DNA from 4 places in the Mesorhizobium sp. CNPSo 4684 genome. Region 1 is predicted to be linked to each of the others. Evidence: predicted binding sites of a transcription regulator. Region 1 holds the regulator's gene; each other region holds the start of a gene.
The links. The regulator PhoB, encoded in region 1, activates phosphate uptake and scavenging genes when phosphate is short. The targets are predictions, from matches to a motif close to TGTCATNNANCTGTCAT.
Positions count from the first base shown of each region.

Region 2: the regulator PhoB is predicted to act here: its motif matches at 1,242-1,258, upstream of AC04SG_RS05145 (ceramide glucosyltransferase).
Region 3: the regulator PhoB is predicted to act here: its motif matches at 1,961-1,977, upstream of AC04SG_RS09635 (BtaA family protein).
Region 4: the regulator PhoB is predicted to act here: its motif matches at 4,146-4,162, upstream of AC04SG_RS09390 (esterase-like activity of phytase family protein).

Region 1 is NZ_JBWLUX010000039.1:37,257-42,988, reverse strand. Features, by position in the region: gene pstC (phosphate ABC transporter permease subunit PstC) at 1-996, shown strand, start outside; gene pstA (phosphate ABC transporter permease PstA) at 993-2,309, shown strand; gene pstB (phosphate ABC transporter ATP-binding protein PstB) at 2,327-3,151, shown strand; gene phoU (phosphate signaling complex protein PhoU) at 3,193-3,897, shown strand; gene phoB (phosphate regulon transcriptional regulator PhoB) at 3,914-4,603, shown strand; gene AC04SG_RS28180 (ROK family protein) at 4,628-5,732, opposite strand, start outside.
Region 2 is NZ_JBWLUX010000004.1:170,726-176,457, forward strand. Features, by position in the region: gene AC04SG_RS05135 (Hsp33 family molecular chaperone) at 1-577, shown strand, start outside; gene apaG (Co2+/Mg2+ efflux protein ApaG) at 762-1,154, opposite strand; gene AC04SG_RS05145 (ceramide glucosyltransferase) at 1,364-2,518, shown strand; gene AC04SG_RS05150 (O-succinylhomoserine sulfhydrylase) at 2,558-3,748, opposite strand; SAM riboswitch at 3,806-3,883, opposite strand; gene AC04SG_RS05155 (2'-deoxycytidine 5'-triphosphate deaminase) at 3,962-5,056, shown strand; gene AC04SG_RS05160 (ABC transporter substrate-binding protein) at 5,158-5,732, shown strand, end outside.
Region 3 is NZ_JBWLUX010000008.1:168,469-174,200, reverse strand. Features, by position in the region: gene AC04SG_RS09640 (class I SAM-dependent methyltransferase) at 1-668, opposite strand, end outside; gene AC04SG_RS09645 (serine hydrolase domain-containing protein) at 1-3, shown strand, start outside; gene AC04SG_RS09635 (BtaA family protein) at 665-1,912, opposite strand; gene AC04SG_RS09630 (hydantoinase B/oxoprolinase family protein) at 2,056-5,732, opposite strand, start outside.
Region 4 is NZ_JBWLUX010000008.1:119,454-125,185, reverse strand. Features, by position in the region: gene AC04SG_RS09405 (TMEM175 family protein) at 1-17, opposite strand, end outside; gene AC04SG_RS09400 (MFS transporter) at 173-1,381, shown strand; gene AC04SG_RS09395 (L,D-transpeptidase) at 1,661-2,479, shown strand; gene AC04SG_RS09390 (esterase-like activity of phytase family protein) at 2,556-4,037, opposite strand; gene AC04SG_RS09385 (ferritin family protein) at 4,274-4,588, shown strand; gene AC04SG_RS09380 (LacI family DNA-binding transcriptional regulator) at 4,616-5,641, opposite strand.

The sequences.
Region 1 (5,732 bases):
GGCGCGGTGCTGACGCTTGCGCTGTCGATCGCCGGCGCCTTCTATGCGCTGCGGCAAATCGCGCCGCGCGCCAGGGCGCGCAACAATGTCGAGAGGCTGATGCTGTGGGGGCTGCTTGCGGCGTCGACCATCGCCATCCTGACCACGGTCGGCATCGTGCTGTCGATGCTGTTCCAGACCATCACCTTCTTCGAAAGCGTGTCGCCGATGAGCTTCTTCTTCGGCACCGTGTGGGATCCGCGTTTCGCCGCTGCCGGCTCCGGCGGCAGCCAGGGCCAGTTCGGCCTGACCCCGCTTCTCGCCGGCACGCTTTATATCGCCGCCGTCGCTCTTCTGGTGGCGGTGCCGGTCGGCTTGATGTCGGCGGTCTACATGGCCGAATATGCTTCGCCCAAGGTTCGCGCGGTGGTCAAGCCGGCGCTGGAACTGCTGGCCGGCATCCCGACCATCGTCTACGGCATCTTCGCCGTGGTCACGCTCGGGCCATTCCTGCGCGACCTGTCGGCGGCACTCACCGGCGGTTCGCCCTTCATCCAGGGCCAGAGCATCTTCACCGCCGGCCTGGTGATGGGCGTCATGCTGATCCCGGTCGTGTCGTCGCTTTCCGACGACATCATCACCGCGGTGCCGCGCGCTATGCGTGACGGCTCGCTTGGTCTGGGCGCGACGCGCTCCGAGACGATCAAGCGGGTGATCCTGCCGGCCGCACTTCCCGGCATTGTCGGCGCCATCCTGCTGACGGCGTCGCGCGCCATCGGCGAGACGATGATCGTCGTGCTGGCGGCCGGCGTTGCCGCCAATCTCACCGCCAATCCATTCGAGGCGATGACGACCATCACCGTCAAGATCGTCAACCAGCTGACCGGCGACCTCGAGTTCAACTCGCCGCAGACGCTGGTCGCCTTCGCGCTCGGCCTGACGCTGTTCGCGCTGACACTGGTGATGAACATCGTCGCCCTCTACATCGTGCGCAAGTACCGGGAGCAGTACGAATGACCGACATTCCCCTGGACACGATGGCGGGCGCCGTTGCGCGTCCGCGCCGCGACATAGGGCTGAAGGCGCGTTACGCCGCTGAACGCCGTTTCCGCATCTACGGTGTGATTGCGATCTCGGTCGGCCTGGCCTTCCTGGCCATCATGCTGATCGCCATCGTCTCGAAAGGCTATACCGCCTTTTGGCAGACGACGGTGACGCTGCCGATCAGCTTCGACGAGAAAGTCATCGATCCCTCCGGCAAGCGCGCCACCGATCCGAGCGTGCTGATCAAGGCGAACTATCCCAAGCTCGCCGACACCGCGCTGATGGCCAAGCTTGGCATCGACCCAAGCAACAAGCCGATGGTCATGAAGCTCAAGGGCTTCCTGTCGGAAGGCGCCCGCGTCCAGCTGCGCGACATCGTCGCCGCCGATCCGTCGGTGATCGGCACGACGCGCGACGTCAACATCCTGGCCGCGGCCAATCTCGACTCCGCCTTCAAGGGCCAGATCGACCTCAGCGTCGATGAAGCGCGCCGCAAGGTGTCCAACCAGCAGATCGACTGGATGAACAAACTCAAGGCCGACGGCGTAATGGCCGAGCATTTCAACACCGGTCTGTTCACCTATGGCGCCTCCAGCCGGCCTGAGACGTCAGGCATGGGCGTGGCGATCATCGGCTCGTTCTACATGATGGTGATCGTGCTGCTTTTGGCGCTGCCGATCGGGGTCGCGGCCTCGATCTATCTCGAGGAATTCGCCAAGAAGAACCGCTTCACCGACCTGATCGAGGTCAACATCAACAATCTTGCGGCGGTGCCGTCGATCGTCTTCGGTCTGCTCGGCCTTGCCGTGTTCATCAACTTCCTCGGCATGCCGCGCTCGGCCGCCTTTGTCGGTGGCCTGGTGCTGACATTGATGACGCTGCCGACCATCATCATCGCGACGCGCGCGGCCCTTGCCGCGGTGCCGCCGTCGATCCGCTCGGCAGCGCTTGGGCTTGGCGCCTCGAAGATGCAGATGGTGTTCCAGCACATACTGCCGCTTGCCGCTCCCGGCATCCTGACCGGCACGATTATCGGCCTGGCGCGTGCGCTGGGTGAGACAGCACCGCTGCTTCTGATCGGCATGGTCGCCTTCGTCGCCGACTATCCGAAGACGCCTTTCGATCCGGCGACGGCGCTGCCGGTGCAGATCTACATGTGGGCAAACGAGGCCGAACGCGCTTTTGTCGAGCGCATGTCCGGCGCCATCATCATCCTGCTCGTCTTCCTCATGGCCATGAACATCACCGCGATCGTGCTTCGGCGCCGGTTTGAGCGGCGCTGGTAGAAAAAAGGCAATTTGGTATGAACATCATGACCGAACAGTCCCTTGAAAACGCAGTGGGCGACAAAATGAACGCCAAGACGAACGAAGTCATCAAGATGCGCGGCGACAAGGTCGGCGTGTTCTACGGCGAGAAGCAGGCGCTGTTCGACGTCAACCTCGACGTCCGCCAGAACCAGGTGACGGCGCTGATCGGCCCGTCCGGCTGCGGCAAGTCGACCTTCCTGCGCTGCCTCAACCGCATGAACGACACCATCGATTCGGCGCGGGTGACCGGCAAGATCACGCTCGACGACGACGACATCTATGACAAGAACATCGACGTCGTCGAACTCAGGGCTCGCGTCGGCATGGTGTTCCAGAAGCCCAATCCGTTCCCGAAGTCGATCTACGAGAACGTTGCCTACGGCCCGCGCATCCATGGGCTGGCCAAGCGCAAGTCCGACATGGACCAGATCGTCGAGTCGAGCTTGAAGAAGGCGGCGATCTGGAACGAGGTCAAGGACCGCCTGCAGGAGCCCGGCACCGGCTTGTCCGGCGGCCAGCAGCAGCGCCTGTGCATCGCGCGCGCCATCGCGGTGTCGCCGGAAGTAATCCTGATGGACGAACCCTGCTCGGCACTCGACCCGATTGCCACCGCACGCGTTGAGGAGCTGATCGACGAGCTGCGCCAGAATTACACGATCGTCATCGTCACCCACTCGATGCAGCAGGCGGCGCGCGTGTCGCAGCGCACGGCGATGTTCCACCTCGGCTACCTGGTCGAGGAGGGCGCCACCGACAAGATGTTCACCAACCCCGACGACAAGCGCACCCAGGACTACATTACCGGCCGCTTCGGCTGAGCCGTCCAGCGGTTGAATTTTCAGGCACGAGGATCAGGATCATGGGTGAACATACCGTCGCCTCCTTCGATGAAGAGTTGGGCCAGATCAGCAAGCTGATCCGCGACATGGGCGATCTGGCCGGGTCGATGGTCAGCGGCTCGACAAAAGCGCTGCTCAATTCCGACAATGCGCTGGCGCAGCGCGTCGTTTCCGACGACGCCATCATGGACGCGCGCCAGCGGGAACTCGACGATCGCGCCATTACGCTCATCGCCAAGCGCCAGCCGATGGCCAACGATCTGCGTGCCGTGGTCGGCTCGATCCGCATGGCCGGCGACCTCGAGCGCATCGGCGATCTCGCCAAGAACATCGCCAAGCGTGTCGGCACAGTGGGCCTCAGCGTCACGCCGCGCGACCTCTCGCACTCCATCGACGCGATGGCGCAGCTGGTGCTGATCCAGGTGCAAGGGGTGGTCGAGGAGTATGCCGCCGCGGATGCCGCAGCCCTGGCGAAACTCAGGAATGAGGACGAACGTATCGACGTCAAATACACGTCGGTGTTTCGTGAACTCTTGACCTACATGATGGAAGACCCGCGCAACATCACCGCCTGCACGCATCTCCTGTTCTGCGCCAAGAATCTGGAGCGCATCGGTGATCATGTCACCAACATCGCTGAAAATGCGTATTATGTGCTGACCGGCCAGCAATTGCCCGCCAATCGCCCGAAGCAGGACGAGACGGCGATGGCCACTTCGGCCTGACAAGGGTGAACTGCTGATGATCGCGCCACGCATCATGGTCGTGGAGGACGAGGAGCCGCTGGGCGTTCTTCTCCGCTACAACCTCGAATCCGAAGGCTACCAGGTCGAGGTGGTGACGCGCGGCGACGAGGCCGAAATCCGGCTGCAGGAAAACGTGCCAGACCTTCTGGTGCTCGACTGGATGGTGCCGGCGGTGTCCGGCATCGAGCTCTGCCGGCGGCTGCGCATGCGGCCCGAGACCGAACGGCTGCCGATCATCATGCTGACCGCGCGTGGCGAGGAGAGCGACCGCGTGCGTGGCCTGTCCACCGGCGCCGACGACTATCTGGTCAAGCCGTTCTCGACACCGGAATTCATGGCGCGCGTGAAAGCGTTGCTGCGCCGCGCCAAGCCGGAAGTGCTGTCCAGCGTGCTCAAGGTCGGCGACATCGTGCTCGACCGTGAATCGCACCGCGTCTACCGCAAGAAGAGCGAAATCAGGCTCGGACCGACCGAGTTCCGTCTGCTCGAATTCATGATGCGCCATCCCGGCCGCGTGTTCTCGCGCAGCCAGCTGCTCGACAATGTCTGGGGCGAGACGATCTATATCGACGAGCGCACGGTCGACGTGCATGTCGGCCGGCTGCGCAAGGCGGTCAACAATGGCCGCATGCCCGACGTCATCCGCACCATCCGCGGCGCCGGCTACGCCATCCGGGAAGATTAGGCGCGCCGCGCTGTTGCCGGCCCCTCAGGCGACATGCTTGCCCGCTTTCGCCTGAATCCCTGGTGCGAAAATCTCCTGGTCGACGAAGCCGAGCGCGCGCATGGCGCAGCCTTCGCGGATCAGCGGCAGTTCGTTGGGCTCGGTGTCGAAGGAGATCGATTTCGAGTGCTGGCCGCCGGCGGTCTGAGCAATCGCTTCGCGCAATGCCGGTTCGATCAGATCGAACGCGGCGGCGCTGACTCCGACCATGGCGACAGGTGCCGGATCGATCAGCGCGAACAGGCTGCCGAGGCCGAAGCCGAGCGCCTCGCCGGCCTTGCGGTAGGCTTCGCGCTCGGGGCCATCGGTCTCGCGGGCACGTGCGGCGAGCGCCCGCATGTCGGCGTCGCCGACATCGACCGGTTCGGCATCCTCGCTCATCATTTTGGCGCTGCGCCAGATGGCGTAGTTGCCGGCATAGGCCTCCACGCAGCCGCGCCGCCCGCAACGGCACAGCGCGCCGCCGGGCCGGTGGATCATGTGGCCGAACTCGCCGCCCGACGAATGGGTGCCGGTGAACAATTCGCCCTTCAGCACCAGCCCCATTCCGATGCCGTGCGAGAGCAGGATAGCGATGAAATTGTCGCGGTAGCGCTCAGGCTGGCGCCATTGCAGCGCCACCGCCATCATGTTGCAGTCGTTTTCCATGGTGGCCGGAATGCCGAATTCCGCTTCCAGTATGTCGGCGAAGGCAATGTCAGTCAGCGGCGTGATCGGCGACCACAGCATGGCGCGGGCCTGCGAATCGGTGATGCCCTGGATGCCCATGGCAATGCGGGCGACGCTCTGGACATCGAGGTCGGGGTCCTCGAGCCGGCGCCGGACAATCGCTACGCATTCGCCGATCAGCTCGTCGCGCGGCATGGTCAGCGTGTCCAGCCGACGCTGCTCCTCGGCGACCACATGGCCAGCATAGTCGATGACGGTGACGGAGAGGAAATTCAGCGACAGCACCACGGTCATCACCGCGGCGGCTTCCGGGTTGAGGCCCAGGCCGACCTGCGGCCGGCCGCGCTTCAGCGCACCCGTCTCGCCGGGTTTGCTCTCGGCCAGGATGCCTTCTTGAATCAGATCAGACGAGATCGCCGAT
Region 2 (5,732 bases), on a different contig from region 1:
CGCCCACACGCAGCGCTATCAGGGTATCGTCCAGCTCGACGGCGAGACGCTGGAGGACGCCGCGCGCACCTATTTCCGTCAGTCGGAGCAGATCCCGACCGAGCTCAGGCTTTCTGTGGCCAAGCTTCTGACGCCAGGCCCCGGCGGCGCGCGCGAACAATGGCGCGCCGGCGGCATCCTGGCGCAGTTCCTGCCGCAGTCGCCCGAGCGCATGCGCGTGCCCGACATTTCGGGCGGCGACGGCGATCCACGCGATGTGACGCATGAACCGGCCGACAATTCCTGGCAGGAACTGGTGGCCCTGCTCGGCACCATCGAGCCGACCGAACTGATCGACCCGACCATCGGCGCCGAGCGGTTGCTCTACCGGTTGTTCCATGAACACGGCGTGCACGTCTTCGGCGGCGTTCCGGTCGCCGACCGGTGCTCCTGCTCGCGCGACAAGATTCGCGGCATTCTCGAAGGCTTCTCCGCCGAAGAGATCAAGGAGAGCACCGAGGATGGCGGCATTCACGTCGCCTGCGAGTTCTGCTCGAAGCAGTATGACTTCGACCCAGCGGAATTCGCGGCTCAGTAAGGCCTCTTCCTTCTCCCCGTTTCACGGGGAGAAGGTGCCCGAAGGGCGGATGAGGGGCAGCGCGACCATTGGTGAATAGTCGCGCGCCTGGTCTCCGTCATATGCGTAGAAGATAACCTCACGAGCCAGCGCCGCCCCTCATTGCCCTGCCGGGCATTTCTCCCTGTAAACGGGGAGAAAGACGCTAATTCACCGTCCGCCGTGTCCCCGGCAAATCCAGCGAAAACGCCGGGATAGCGATGTCGAACGTCTCGCCCCTTTTGTTGCGCATGGTGTAATGCCCGACCATGAAGCCCGACGGTGTCGAGAGCGGGCAGCCGGACGTATATTGATAGCTGTCGCCGGGATTGAGCTCGGGCTGGTCGCCGACGACGCCGGCGCCGCGCACCTCTTCGACCCGGCCGCTGCCGTCGGTGATGTGCCAGTAGCGCGACATAAGCTGCACGAACTCGTCCGACTGGTTGTCGATCGTCACCTGGTAGCCCCAGACATAGCGGTTCTCCGACGGATCGGAGCGATCCTCCAGATAGAACGGTCTGACCTGCACTTCGATGTTGCGCGTGACGGCGCGGTACATAGGCTGCTCCAAACGACACCAACGGACCTGTCGGCGCTCTTGCCGTACTCCCGGATTAGGGCCTCATGCGCAGTTGCCGAACAACAATGTCATTTAAGTGACACATGACAATGATGGTGTGCACGAACCGTATCGGGCGACTCAGCGCTCTGTCGAACTGTTGAAAACGGCCATTCTTGGCCGCTTTTTCCCGGAGTGACCAGATCTCGATGGAACTGACAGTCATAGCAGCGCTGCTTTCGACACTCCTGCTTCTTTCCAATCTCGCCAGCATTGTGCTCGCCTCGCTCAGCCTGAAGCGGCCGCGCCAGATTGCTCCGCCGGCCAGAAAGGCGCCGCCGGTGTCGATCGTGGTGCCGTCGCGCGGCGTCGAACCGTTTACCGAGGAGACGCTTGCCCGTGCCTTCTCGCTCGACTGGCCGCGCTACGAGCTGATCTTCTGCGTCGCCCATGCCGACGATCCGGTGGTCAAACTGATAAACCGGGCGATTGTCCGGTTTCCAAAGGTGACGGCGCAGCTGCTGATCGGCGATGACCGCATCAGCAGCAACCCGAAACTCAACAATTGCGTCAAGGGCTGGGCGGCGGCGCAGCACAACTGGGTCATCCTGGCCGATTCCAACGTGCTGATGCCTGTCGACTATGTCCAGCATCTGATGGCGGCCTGGCGGCCGGACACCGGGCTTGTCTGCTCGACCCCGATCGGCTCGCGGCCGGACGGTTTTTGGGCCGAGGTCGAATGCGCCTTCCTCAACACGCTGCAGGCGCGCTGGCAATATGCCGGCGAAGCCCTTGGTCTCGGTTTTGCCCAGGGCAAGAGTATGCTGTGGAACAAGCCGATGCTCGACGCCAATGGCGGCATCGAGGCGCTTGCCGCCGAGATCGCCGAGGATGCCGCCGCGACCAAGCTGGTCAATGGGCTCGGCCTGCGCGTCAATCTCGTTGCCTCCCCCTTCGAACAGCCGCTCGGCCAGCGTACGTTTGCCGAGATCTGGTCGCGCCAGACGCGCTGGGCGCGGCTGCGCCGCGTCACCTTCCCGCTGTTCTTCACGCCCGAGATCCTGACGGGTGTGGCGGTGCCGCTGCTGCTGGCACTGGTCGCGGCGGCAAGCGCCGGCGTCAGCATGCCCACCACGGCTTTGTGCGTCCTGGCCTTTGCCTATGTGCCGGAATGCCTGCTCGCCTGGGCCAAGGGCTGGTATTTGTCACCGCGCATCGTCACCGCCATGATCGCGCGCGATGCGATGCTTCCCGCCATCTGGTCGCGCGGTTGGCTCGGCGGCGCGGTCGAATGGCGCGGCAATGCCATGACCATCCGCACCAAGGCGATGACGGAACTGGAAGAGGCCTCGTCGGGCGCCTGAGCGCCGCCCAGGCCTTTGCCTTGCTTTCGGAGCAGGCCGCTACTTCGCCGCCTTAAGCGCCTGTGCAACGTCCTCGAGCAGATCGTCCGTATCCTCGAGGCCAACCGACAGCCTCAGCGTTCCCGGCCCGATGCCGAGTTCGGCGCGCGCCTCCTCGCTGAGGTTCTTGTGCGTCGTCGTCGCCGGATGGGTGATCAGGCTCTTGGCGTCGCCGAGATTGTTGGAGATCAGCACGATGTCGAGCGCGTTCTGCAAGGCAAAGGCCGCCTGCTTGCCGCCCTTGACGTCGAGGCAGATCAGCGTCGAGCCGCCCGCCATCTGCTTCTTGACGATGTCGGCCTGCGGATGGTCGGCGCGGCCGGGATAGATGACGCGGGCGATCTGCGGCTGTCCGGCCAGGAAATCGGCGATCTTGCCCGCACTTTCCGTCTGCTGGCGCACCCGCACCGGCAGCGTCTCGAGACCCTTCAGCAGCGTCCAGGCGTTGAAGGGCGACAGGCTCGGGCCGGTATGGCGGAAATAGTCGTGCAAATTCTCGTCGATCCACTTCTTGTCCGACAGGATGATGCCGCCGAGACAGCGTCCCTGGCCGTCAATGTGCTTGGTCGCGGAGTAGACGACGATGTGGGCGCCGAGCAGCAAGGGCTTCTGCTGCAAGGGCGTGGCAAAGACGTTATCGACGATCAGCCTGGCGCCGATCGAGGTGGCGAGCGATCCGACGGCGGCAATGTCGACCACTTCCAACGTCGGGTTGGTCGGGCTCTCCAGGAAGAACAGTTTGGTGTTCGGCCTGACCGCCTTTTCCCAGTTGGCGATGTCGGTGCCGTCGACCAGCGTCGCCTCGATGCCGTATTTCGGCGCCAGCGTCTCGACCACCCAGCGGCAGGAACCGAACAGCGCGCGCGCCGCAACGATATGGTCGCCGGCCTTGGCGCTGCACAGCAGCGCCGCCGTCACCGCAGCCATGCCGGACGCGGTTGCCCGCGCGTCTTCGGCGCCTTCCAGCGCGCACATGCGCTTTTCGAACATGTCGACGGTCGGGTTGGCGTAGCGCGAATAGATGAAGCCCGGCTCCTCGCCCTTGAACCGGGCTTCGGCGGCCTGCGCCGTCTCATAGACATAGCCCTGGGTCAGGTACATCGCTTCCGACGTTTCGCCGAACTGGGAACGCAGCGTCCCCCCATGCACGAGTGCGGTCTGAGGCTTCCAGTTACGCTTCTTGGTGCTCATCGCTTTTCTTCCAGACACAAAAAAACCGGCCGCGAAAGTCGCAACCGGTCCATACGGCCTTGCGGCCCGACGGTCCTTTAGCGACTTGTTTAACGTGGCTGCAAGCCGACCGGCCAAATCACCACGGGATAACGACCCTTTAGACCTCAGCCATGCTTGCGTCAATTGCCGGCTTCATTAAGAGGTTTGTACCAGTTGGAGCGGAGCCAGCCATTGCGGCAGACAGGCATTCTTCCCGATCAGGATATTTCGGCGCTGTTCCAGTCCGGCGCGCTGAAGTCGCCGCGCGCGCTCGATGTCGACCAGGTACAGCCGGCCAGCCTCGATCTCAGGCTCGGCGACAAGGCTTTTCGCGTCCGCGCCTCCTTCCTGCCCGGCCCCAACCACAAGGTGTCGGAGAAGCTCGAGCGGCTGAAGCTGCACGAGATCAGCCTGACCGAAGGCGCGGTGCTGGAGACCGGCTGCGTCTACATCGTACCGCTGCTCGAGAGCCTCGCCCTGCCGGCCAATATTTCCGCCTCGGCCAATCCCAAGAGCTCGACCGGACGGCTCGACATCTTCACCCGGGTGATGACCGACCGCGGCCACGAGTTCGACAAGATCGCCGCCGGCTATCACGGGCCGCTCTATCTCGAGGTCAGCCCCCGCACCTTCCCGATCGTCGTGCGCGCCGGCTCGCGCCTGTCGCAGATCCGCTTCCGCACCGGCAATGCGCTGTTGTCGGAGGCAGAGCTGAATGAATTGCACCGGGCCGAGATGCTGGTCGCGACCGAGCCGCCAAACATTTCCGGCGGTGGCATTGCGCTGTCGATCGATCTCGACGGCGATCACAACGGGCTGGTCGGCTATCGCGGCAAGCATCACACCGGCCTCGTCGATGTCGACAAGCGCGGCGCCCAGGACGCCGTCGATTTCTGGGAGCCGCTCTTCAAGAGCGGCGCCGGCGAACTGGTGCTCGATCCCGACGAATTCTACATCCTGGTCAGCCGCGAGGCGGTGCACGTGCCGCCGCTCTACGCCGCCGAGATGACGCCGTTCGACCCGCTGGTCGGCGAATTCCGCGTCCACTATGCCGGCTTCTTCGATCCGGGCTTCGGCCATTCGGCCGCCGGTGGCACCGGCAGCCGGGCGGTGCTCGAAGTGCGCAGCCACGAAGTGCCGTTCATCCTTGACCATGGTCAGATCGTCGGTCGGCTGGTCTACGAGCATATGCTGAAGCGGCCGCAGGCGCTCTACGGCACCGATCTCGGTTCCAACTACCAGGCGCAAGGCCTGAAGCTCTCCAAGCATTTCCGCACCGCCGTCTGAACCCTCAATCACCGTTGGGCAAAATACTTGCCTGCATTGGCTCACCGTGCTTGGCTGCCTTTCTGTGGCCGGCCAGAGACCGGCGCCTAAGGGGAGCCAAAATGCAGATTTCGAAATGGATCATTTCGGCAGCGAGCGCTGCCATGCTGGTGATGGCGGCCGGTTCGCTGGCGCAGGCGCAGGAGAAATTGAAGATCGGCACCGAAGGCGCCTATCCGCCCTTCAACACCATTACATCTGACGGCAAGGTCGAAGGCTTCGACATCGACATCGCCAATGCACTGTGCGCGCAAATGAAGGTCGAATGCGAGATCGTCACCCAGGACTGGGACGGCATCATTCCAGCGCTGCAGGCGAAGAAATTCGACGCCATCATCGCCTCGATGAGCATCACCGAGGAGCGAAAGAAGCAGGTCGCCTTCACCAACAAATACTACACCACGCCACTGGCGCTGGTGGCGCCGAAAGACAGCGACCTCACGTCCACCGAACCGGCCGCCCTTGCCGGCAAGACGGTGGGCGCGCAGGCGTCGACCACCCAGGCCGACTACGCCCAGAACGCCTACGGCAAGGCCGGTGCGGAGGCAAAACTCTATCCGACTCAGGAAGAGGCGATCACCGACCTGCAGAATGGCCGTCTCGACGCGGTGATCTCGGACAAGTTCGTGCTGATGGA
Region 3 (5,732 bases), on a different contig from region 1:
TAGACTCTTGGCTGCGCGATCACCGCCAGCCAGGCATAACCGCGATAAAGCGTGCGGAAACGGAAACTTGCGCCGGTTCGCCGAGATTCCGATTCCAGGACTTCGCGCAACGATTCACGCGGCGCGACGTGGAATTTCCTGAGCCAGCCGCGCAACACGGCCCGGAACCAGCGCGGCAGGCCTTCCTGCTGGCCGAAATCGACGACATGCAATGAGCCCCCGGGCGCAAGTGCTGCAAGCGCTGCTGAAACCGTCTTTTCCCAGCCAGGGATCATCGACAACGAGTAGGACACGAAGATGCGGTCGAAACGCTCGACGCCGAACAGTGTCTTGGCGTCGAAATCGGTGGCATCGCCGCGCGCCAGCACGACGCGACCGGACAGGCCTTCACGGCCAATGGCCTTGCTGGCCGTCTCCAGCATTTCCGCCGAAATATCGAGACCGAAGAAGCGCGCCTCCGGATAGCGGCGGGCGGCAAGCGCAATGTTGCGGCCGGTGCCGCAGCCGAGTTCGAGCACTGTGCCGTTCGCCGGCACGTCCAGCCCCGATATCATCTGGTCGCGGCCGAGCAGGTAATATTTGCGGGTCAGATCGTAGATATGGCGCTGCCAGCGATAGACGCCGTCCATCAGTTCGGCGTGGTCGGCCGGCAGTTCGCTCGTGCTCATGCCGCGCGCTTCACATAGAGGTGGAAGCCGCCATAGATCGCCGAGCGGTCGCGGGCCGAATAGTCGCGCGAGGCCTCGTCCTCATAGTTCCACTGGTCGAGCAGCGAAGTCGAGACGCGGCCGGGCAGCAGGCTGGGTTCGGCAGCGGTGCGGAAGATGACGCGGGCACCGACCGAAGCGGTGCGGGTGATCTCCGACCACAGCGCGTTTAGCTGGTCATCGGTCATCCAGTCCTGCGCGTCGAGCAGGATGAAGCGGTCGACGGTCCCAGCGTCCTTGCCGGCCAGGAATTCGATCAGATTGGCGTGGTGGATGCCGACGCGATCGACATTGTTGCGGATCGCCTTGTAGTTGGCCTCTTCGAGATAGGCGGGCAGGGCGGCTTCGCCCGGATTGGGATAGCGGCGGGCGAAAGCCTGCCAGGCGAAATAATTGTTCTTCAACGGAAAATCACAAGCGAGCTTTTCCAGCCGGGCCTTCAGCACACTGGCCATCGAACCGTCGCCCGAGGTGATCAGCGAATCGTACTGCGCCGGCGGAATGCCGAGACCGAACAGCGAGGCCTTGCGCGAGGTCGCCCAGCGGAGGAGCTTCTTGTCGAAGACCGGCGCCAGCTCTTCGTTGAAGAAGCGACGCTGGTCGGCAATGCTCTTCGACGCCATGATGCCGGCGGGGTCGACACCGAAGAATTTGGCGGTGCGATGGCCCATGGCGATGAACAGGCCGAGCAGGCCGGTCTGGTAGAAATTGCGGTCGAAGACGGTGATGCGCCGGCGGCCGCGCCAGTTGCGACGCTCCCAATAATGGCGGCTGACCGGATCGAGATGCGGCGCGATGAAGCGGTCATAGGCTTCCGAATTGTGGCTGGTGTCGGCGGCGCCGAAGAAGCGGAACAGATCGCCCTGCGAAGGCAGATGCCGGACCGCCTCCAGCTTCATCCGGTTCAAGGCGATGTGGGCGGCGTTGAGATCGACCGCATCGACGCGTTCAGGCGACCGGGTGAGGTAAGCGAGGATATTGCAGCCGCCGGAGGCGATGGTGACGACGCGGTGGCCCTGGCCAAGCTGCATGGCCTCCATGTCGACCTCAGGGTCTTCCCAGATCTGCGGATAGACGAGGCCGGAAAACAGAAGCGCAAACAGCCGCTCGGAAAGGCCGGCCTTCGACAGCGGGCGGTTCTGGTAGACCGCTTTTCCGACTTCCTTGCCACGGCGAAAGACCAGATCTGCCGAAACGTCCGTCATGGCTAATGATTCCCCGTTTGCTTTGGCGCAAGCGGGTAGCGCAGCGTCATGACAGGCCAGTGACAGGCTGTTGACGCTTCAGCTTGTTGTTTTGATGCAAGTCGTTTTCTCAAAACGGATGAACAATTTTTGGGCGACGTGCATTAATCTTGGCCAAACCCGCCCGGCGTCGGCGTCGTCAGGATGACGGCGTCACCGGCGTCGAGCACGGTCTGGTCGCAGGCCATCAACGTCTCGACGCTGCCGTCCTGGCGGCGGACCTTGGTCGAGCCAACTTCGCCGTCACCGCCGCCATCCAGGCCTTGCGGCGGCCGGTTGCGGTGCGAAGACAGGATGGCGCATTCCATCTTTTCGAGGAAACGGATCGTCCGCCTGGTGCCGTCGCCGGCATCCCATTTGCCCTTGCCGCCGGATCCCTGGCGGATGTGGAAATCCTCGAGCAGAACGGGAAAGCGCAGTTCCAGCACTTCCGGGTCGGTGAGGCGCGAATTGGTCATGTGGGTGTGGACGCCGGAGGTGCCGGCAAAGCCGCGGCCGGAGTTCATCTGCCCGGCCGGCGAGCCGGAACAGATCGTCTCGTAATACTGGTACTGCTTGTTGCCGAAGGTCAGGTTGTTCATCGTGCCTTGCGCGTTGGCCATGGCGCCCATGGCGCCGAACAGCGCGTTGGTGACATGCTGCGAGGTCTCGACATTGCCGGCGACCACGGCGGCGGGGTAGGCGGGCTTCAGCATCGAGCCGTCAGGGATGATGATGTTGATTGGCCGCAGACAGCCGGCATTCATCGGGATCATGTCTTCGACCATGACGCGGAAGGCGTAGAGGACGGCGGCGCGGGCGACGGGCTCCGGCGCGTTGAAATTGTTCTTCATCACAGGCGACGTGCCGGTGAAGTCGACGGTCGCCTCGCGCTTTTGCCGGTCGACCGTGATCTTCACCTTGATGACCTGGCCGGTGTCGGTTGGGTATTCATATTCTGATGCGTCGGGCAGCCGCTCCAGCACGCGGCGCACGCTTTCGGCGGCATTGTCCTGGACATGGCCCATATAGGCTTCGACGACATCGAGGCCGAAATGGGCGACCATCTTGCGCAGTTCCGCCACGCCCTTTTCATTGGCTGCGATCTGCGCCTTGAGGTCGGCGATGTTCTGGTGCGGGTTGCGAGCGGGGTAGGGGTGGTCGGTGAGCAGCGTCTGCAGTTCCGCCTCGCGGAATTTTCCGCGATCGACAACACGGAAATTGTCGAACAAAACACCTTCCTCGTTGACGGTAGTGGCGAGCGGCGTCATCGAGCCGGGGGCCGTGCCACCAATGTCGGCATGATGACCGCGTGAGGCGACGTAGAAGAGGATTTCCTCCCTCGTTGAGGGGGAGGTGGCGGCGAAGCCGCCGGAGGGGGTCGGATCGACCGGGCTCGGCGCTCTTGCGGTGCCTTCTGAGAGGACCCCACCCGGCCGCTGCGCGGCCACCCTCCCCTCAAGGGGGAGGGAAAAGACCGGCGTCACCACGGTGATGTCGGGCAGATGCGTGCCGCCATTGTAGGGGGCATTCAGCGCAAAGACGTCGCCGGGATGGATGTCGCCGGAGTTCAGCCGGATGATGGTCTCGACCGATCGGTCCATGGAGCCGAGATGCACTGGCATGTGCGGCGCGTTGGCGACCAGCGCGCCGTGACGGTCGAAGACGGCGCAGGAAAAATCCAGTCTTTCCTTGATATTGACGGAATAGGCAGTGTTCTGCAGCGTGACGCCCATCTGCTCGGCGATCGACATGAAGAGGTTGTTGAAGACCTCCAGCATCACCGGATCGGCGTCAGTACCAAGGGCGGCAGCGCGCACTTTCCGTTCCGCGCGGCGGATGACGACGTGATTGAGATTGGTGATTTCGGCCCGCCAGCCCGGCTCGACGACGATGGTCTGGTTCGGCTCGATAATGAGAGCGGGTCCCGCCACCAAATTGGAGGGGCGCAGGTTTTCGCGGCGGTGGATGCCGGCTTCATGCCACCGGCCCTCGGTGTAGATGCGCCGCGTTCCGGAAGCGCCGGCTTCAACCCGGGCAGGTCCTGCGGGCGCATAGGCTTCGGCCTTGGCCTCTGCGATTTCGCTGCCTTCGACGCCAACCGTCTCGACGATCATCGGCTTGTCGTCATAGACGAAACCAAACTGCGCCTTGTGGGCGATCTCGAAATCGCGCCTGGCCTGGAAGATCGAGTCCTGCTCGAAATTCACCGGCAGCGTCGTGTCGGTGCCGTCGTAGCGGATGTGCAGAACCGGCCTTGCGGCAACTTTATCCTCGGCGATGCCTTGCGCCGCGAGTTCGGCGATGACGGCCTTTTTCAACGTGGCAATGAGGCTGTCGATCTCTGACCTGGACTCTTCCGCCAGCGGCTTGAGCAGCGCCTGCTGGCGCGACGCGAAGATTGACGACAGACCGATGCCGTACGCCGACAGCAGGCCGGAGAAGGGGTGGATCAGCACCGCTTCCATGCCGAGCGCGTCGGCAACCAGGCAGGCATGCTGGCCGCCGGCGCCGCCAAAACAGTTCAGCAGGTATTCGGTGACGTCGTAGCCGCGCTGGACGGATATCTTCTTGATGGCGTTGGCCATGTTTTCGACGGCGATGGTGACAAAGCCTTCGGCGACGGCTTCTGGGGTGCGGAAGTCGCCGATTTCGGCGGCAAGTGCGGCGAATTGTTCGCGTACCGCGGTCGCGTCCAGCGGCTGGTCCTGGCCGGGGCCGAAAATTGCGGGGAAGAAATCCGGCTGCAGCTTGCCCAGCATCACATTGGCGTCTGTGACGGCGAGCGGGCCGCCGCGCCGGTAGGCGGCCGGGCCGGGATTGGCGCCGGCGGAATCCGGCCCGGCGCGAAAGCGGCCAGCTTCGTAGTGCAGGATCGAGCCGCCGCCGGCAGCCACGGTGTGGATGCGCATCATTGGCGCGCGGATGCGCACGCCGGCGACCTCGGTGTCGAAGGCGCGCTCATATTCGCCGTCATAATGGGCGACGTCGGTCGAGGTGCCGCCCATGTCGAAGCCGATGACTTTCTCGAAGCCGGCGAGCTTCGCCGTTTCGACCATGCCGACGACGCCGCCCGCCGGACCGGACAACAGCGCATCCTTGCCCTGGAACATGTCGGCGGCGGTGAGCCCGCCCGACGACATCATGAACATGAGGTGGGGGCTTTCCCTTCCCCTCGAGGGGAGGGTGGCGGCGGAGCCGCCGGGTGGGGTCGGATCGATTGGGCTCGACGCTCCGGCGGTGCCTTCTGAGAGGACCCCCTCTGGCCGCCTTGCCGACTGCCCTTCGCTATGGCTCCGGGCGTTCGTCGCTGAAAAAGCCAAATCGTTGGCTTTTTCTCGGCCTTCGGCCGACCGATCCTCACCCCCCACAAGGGGGGAGATTGGCGCTGCGCCCAGCTCGCCCGCCACCCTTTGCACATACCTCGACAGGATCGGCGAGAGATAGGCATCGACCACGGTGGTGTCGCCGCGACCGACCAGCTTGATCAGCGGCGAGACCTCATGGCTGACCGAAATCTGCGAAAAGCCGATCTTCCGGCAGACTTTCGCCACCGCCTTCTCGTGGTCGGGGTATTTCCAGGCATGCATGAAGACGATCGCCACCGCATCGATGCCGTCAGCGCGGGCCTTTTCGATCGCGGGACGGCAGGCGGCGATGTCGAGCAGGCGCTCGACATCGCCATTGGCGCGCACGCGTTCGTTGATCTCGATGACACGCTCGTAGAGCTGTTCGGGAAGGATGATCTCCTTGGCGAAGATATCTGGCCGCGCCTGATAGGCAATCTTCAGCGCATCGCGAA
Region 4 (5,732 bases), on a different contig from region 1:
ACCCTGCCTTTACCCATGGTTCCTCCCTCTCGTTGGACGGACGTTACGGTAGGATTTCGTGCAAGACCATCCTGACAAGATTGTCAGGAGCGGGTTCGGCAGGCGGAACGGCAATCCTTACATAGACGTTGGGCCTCGATCGGGGCGTTGGGGCAACTGGCCGGAGTTTGCTATGACCAGCTATGCCGAGACGACGACACGCGGCCATGAACGCGGCGGCCGTGCCGCGATGACTGCGGTTGCCGCCATGATCGCGGCGCTGTTCGCCGGCAGCACGGCGCTGACGCCGCTTTACATCATCTACAAGCAGGCTTTCGGTTTCTCGCAGATCACGCTGACGCTGGTCTACGCCGTCTATGTCGTCGGCAATCTCGGCGCATTGCTGATGTTCGGACGCTTGTCCGACGGCATTGGCCGCCGTCCTGCGGCGCTGGCATCGATGGCGGTGGCGGTGGTCAGCGCGCTGGTGTTCCTGCTGGCCGAGAATGTCGCCTGGCTCGATGCGGCCCGCATCCTGAGCGGCCTTGGCATAGGCATCGGCGCGGGAACAGGCACGGCCTGGCTTGCCGAGCTGATCGAAGGCAAAGACAAGTCGCGCGCGGCTGTCATCGCCACCAGCACCAACTTCGTAGGCCTTGGCCTTGGCGCGCTGGCCTCTGGGCTGCTCGCCGAATATGCGCCCTGGCCGCTCAGGCTGACGTTTACGGTCTATCTGGCGGTGCTTGTCGTGGTAACGCTGCTGATCTGGCGCACGCGTGAAACCGTCTTGCAGCCTGGGCGACTGGCCGATGTTTCGCTGCGGCCACGGCTGTCGGTGCCGGCCGATATCCGCGCCGCCTTTGTGGCGCCGGCGGTGACCGGCTTCGGCGCCATGGCGCTGGTCGGCTTCTATGCAGCGCTGGCGCCGAGCATTCTGGCGCAGCAGCTGCATGTAGCCAACCATGCCGAGGCAGGCGGGCTGTTCTTCGAACTGTCGATCGTGGCCGCGGCCACAATTCTGGCCACGCGCAGACTGCCCAGCCGTGCCGGCATGCTGGCGGCGCTGGCACTGATGATCCCCGCAGTGGCGCTGGTCGTCACGGCTCAGTTTTTTGCCTCGATGTCGCTGATGATTGCCGCCACTGCTCTCTGCGGCGTGGCGGCCGCGCTCGGGTATCGCGGCGGCCTGCAGGTGGTGAGCCAGATCGCGCCGGCGGATCGCCGCGCCGAAGTGGTGTCGGCGTTCTTCATCTGCTGCTTCTGCGGCAATGCGCTGCCGGTCATCGGCATCGGCCTGTTGTCGAACTGGAGCAGCCCGACGACGGCAAGCCTGGCCTTTGCCGGCATGATCACTCTCTTCTCCGTAATCGCGTTGGGATTCGGCGCAAAATACGCGCGCTGAGAATCACCCGTTAGGCGTCTTGGGGGCCATGTTGGCTCGCTGGCGCGGTATGCCGAGGCCGGTGTCGGGCGGCTCGCCGGCGGCCGGGCATTTTTTCGTCCATGGGCTGCTCGGCGAAGGTTCGTCTCAAAGTCCGCTCTGCAATGATTGCCGATTTGACTGGCAAGGTCGATGCGCCAACGGAACATTCCGCCCGGCTGCCTCGCGCCAATCAGGTTCTCAAAGCATCCGGAATGGGCTATGGATCGACGCCGCGTGGGGCCGCAAACCGGGGGGACCATGTCCGACAATCCGCTTTTTTCTTTTTCCGAGCGCCTGAACCGGCGCGCGTTTCTTGGGGCATCCGCCTTGGGCGCCGCTTCCGTGGCGCTTTCGGCCTGCACAACCACGGACGTGGTGCCGCCGCCGGTGGCAGCGCCGCCGCCGATGGTAGCGCCGCCGCCGCCAAGCGATTCGGCTTTAGGCGCTGCCGAAAGCATGTACGCGGCACGCGTCGACGAGGGCTATCAACTGCCGGCGATCCCGATATCCAAGCTCGATCCGAAGTTCGTGCGCCAGATCGTGACCGACCCGACCGGCGAAAAACCGGGCACCATCGTCGTCGATACGTCGGAACATTTCCTCTATCTGGTGCGCGATGGCGGCAAGGCGATCCGTTACGGCGTCAGCCTAGGCAAGGCCGGGTTCGGCTGGACCGGCAGCGCCGTGGTCCAGGCGCGCAAGAAGTGGCCGGTGTGGACGCCGCCGCCGGAAATGATCCAGCGCCGCCCCGAGCTGGCGAAATACAAGGACGGCATGCCGCCGGGACCGCAGAGCCCGCTCGGCGCCCGCGCGCTCTATCTCTTCCGCGACGGCAAGGACACGATGTACCGGCTGCATGGCACGCCGGAATGGGATTCCATCGGCAAGAACGCGTCGTCGGGCTGCGTGCGCTTCATGAACCAGGACATCATCGACCTCTACAGCAGGGTCAATGGCGTAACCCAGGTCCATGTGCGCGCGAACTTTTCGGTCGCCGGGGAGAGCTCCGCCGTGTCGAACAGGACCGCCGAGCCGATCGACGCCGGCGTGCCGAGGGACGCCGAGATCCTGAAATAGGGCATCAGCGGTCCGCTGATCGCCGACAAAAAACGGAGGCACCCGGGCGCCTCCGCTTTTTGTCTGTTGTATACGACTACTGCTTGGCGAGGCCCGGCAGCGTGACCTGATAGACCAGGAACATGGTGTCGACATCGGCCCCGTCCTCGGCCTTGTAGGGCGCACCAACCTGGAAGCCGTCCTGGGCGAGGAAGTCGTTGTCGTTGCCGACGAACAGGAAATAGTCGTCGGGCAGCGCCGGATCGAGCACGCTGACCACCGACATTGCCTCCCACTTCTCCGAGAGGTTGTTCTTGTCGTTCGGCTTGCCGTCATGCAGGCCGAAGCGGCCGAGTTCCTTGTTGTCGTTGATGTCGATGAATGGTGTCAGCTTGGCCGGCGTGACCGACGGATCGAGCACGCCCTTGGGTGCAACCGGCTTGTCGGCGGCATCGAAGGCGCCGCCGGCAATGTCGGTCGCGGCCGAGACGTCGACGACGAAGATCTGGCGCACAAGCGAGGTGTCGCCCTTCACCCCCTGGCCGTTGCCGCTGTCGCGCGCCAGCATCAGGAAGGTCTTGTCGGACAGTGCCACGATCTCGCTCTGCGCGGCGATCTTGGTCTTGCCCTTGTCGTCCTTGAACACCGGCAGCGGCACGACATATTCGTGCGCCAGCTTGAGGTGTGCCGGGTCGGTGGCGTCATAGACCAGCGCGCGGGTGTTCTGGCGCGTGGCGCCGGAATCGCCGCCATCCTGGCGGGGCGCCGACTGCAGCACCGCGATCAGCGACTTGCCGTCCGGTGTCAGCGCCATGCCTTCGAGGCCCTGGTTGTTCTGACGGCCGGTTTCAGGATCCTTCGGATCGGGTTCGGGGGCACCCGGGCCCGGATTGTCCGAGGCGAAGTTCGGCTTGCCCTTGCGCATCGGCACCAGGGCGGCCGGCGGCTGCGTCGCCGACATCAAATGGCCGTCGGCCGAGAAGCGATAGATGTTGGGGCCGTATTCGTCGGAGATGAACAGGGTGCCGTCGGGTAGCCGCGCGATGGCCTCATTGTCGAGCGCCAGCTTGCCGTTGGCCTCGGGCAGGATCGGCATGTCGCCGTTGGCCGCGCGCACGCCGTTGAGCGGATCGAGGCCGGTGGCATCGGCGCCCTTGTCGTCGGTGAGCAGCAGGGAATCGGCAAGCGTCGCCTTGACGCCGGTCTGTTCCTGGCCGGCGGCGGGCGCGGCGCCCAGAGCGGTCGGCGTGAGCTCGATACGAATAGTGTTGAGGCGCGGCCGGTAGTCGGTGGTGCCGACGACATTGTAGCCGCGATCGGGCAGCAGCCAGAGCGAACCCTTGTAGCCATTGGCGTCATGCGTCCAGCTCGCGGCGTCGATCGACATGCCGGAGCCGGAGCCGAAGGTCTCGCCGAACTTGTCCTTCAGGTCGGCCGGGATGCGGCCGACGCCGACCAGGCCCTTGTTGACGAAGCTGACATCGCCGACGGTGGCGGTGCTGTCGGCAAGGGCAGGGGTCAGGGCGGTAAACAGCGCCAATGCGGCGCCGAGCGACAGGGTTCGGTGCGAGATTTTCATGGAGATCCTCTTTGTGACAAGCCTTCACGCGGCTGAGACTGCAAAGGGCCCCGCATCGCATCGACGATGTCGCAAGCGCCCTCCCGCAAAGCGGTCTAGGACGCGAACATGATACTTGCGTGACAGGGCGGGCGTCGCCCTACGGCGGGAACCATTCCTGATCTTGATCCGTTGCAGCGAAGCCTTGGCGCTGCTTGCAATCGGTCGGCGAGGCAGGGGATCAGGAGAGGACGAAAATGGGTTTCGACCAGTATCACGAGCCGCCGGAAGAACTGACGCAGAAGGTGCGGACCTTCGCTCGCATGATCACTTCGCTGATCGAGGAGGCGGAGGCGATCGGCTGGTACGAACAGCGCATGTCGGTGGAAAAGGACCCGCAGGCCAAGGCGATCATGAAAAACGCGCAAGGCGAAGAGTTCAAGCATTTCGGCATGGATCTCGAATTCCTGCTGCGCCAGAAGAAAGACTGGCGGGCCGAGCTGAAGGAAATCCTGTTCACCACGGGCGACATCGTCAAGGCCGGCGAGAAGGGCGAGAAGAAGGTGGATTGAGGCCGACCGGCCTACTTCCCGCGGTGATCAATCGCTGTCGCGGGCGATCAGCTCCAGCGGCCAGACTTCGCGGATGATGCGCGTGCCTTCGGGGCCGGCGAAGGCGGGGAGCGAGGCCAGCAGCATTTCGGCCAGCCGCCGGCCCATGGGCTCCAGCGACGGACGGAAAGCGGTCAGCGCCGGCGAAAAGTAGCGGCAAAGCGGCGTGTCGACGATGACGATCACCGCTATGTCGTGGCCGGGCCTGATGCCCATCTCGGCCAGTGCCTTGCAGCCGCCGAGCGCCATTGCGTCGTTGTTGAAGATGATGGCTGTGGGCCGGTCCTTGGAGAGCATCACGCGCGGCGTCACCTGGTAGCCTCCGGCCTCGTTGATGAAGCCGTCCGCGATCAGGCCGGGGTCGACTTCGATGCCGTGCCGCTTCAGCGCCTTGCGGTAGCCGTCGAGGAACAGGTAGCCGAAGTTGAGATCGAGCGAAGGGCGGATGGCGGCAATGCGGCGGTGGCCGCGCGCGACCAGCCGGTCGACGGCTTCATCACCCGCCCTCTCGAAATCGATATCGAGCGAAGGGTAGGTGTCGTCGCCGGATTGACTTCGGCCAAGCGTGGCGAAGGGAAAGCCGGCCTTGCTGAGATAGTCGATCCGATCGTCTTCCCGCCGTGTATTGGCCAACACGACCGCGTCGGCCCGGCGCGTCTCAACCACGCGGCGCAGCCTCTCCTGCTGATATTGGCCGGGCTCACCCATGACGACCATCAGATCCAGGTCATACTCGGCGAGCCGCGCCTGCAGACCGGTCAGGAACGGGATGAAGAACGGTTCGCCATATTGCTGGTCGCCGGGATGCGGTTGCAGCATGAAGGCGATCGAATGGGTGGCGCCTTGTCTGAGGCTTCGGCCCGACTGGTTCGGCGAATAGTTCAGCTGCTTGGCGGCGGCGAGCACGCGCTGACGGGTGTCGGCATTGACGTCGGCGCGGCCGTTCAGCGCCCGCGACACGGTGCCGATCGAAATGTTCAGGTGACGCGCAAGGTCGTGGATGCTGGACGCCAAGGACTTCTCTCCGCCGACCCTTGGCTAGCACCGGCTGCCGCTCAGGCCAAGGCTTCGGGGATGATTTTTGCGGGCAGCCGATTGACATTCT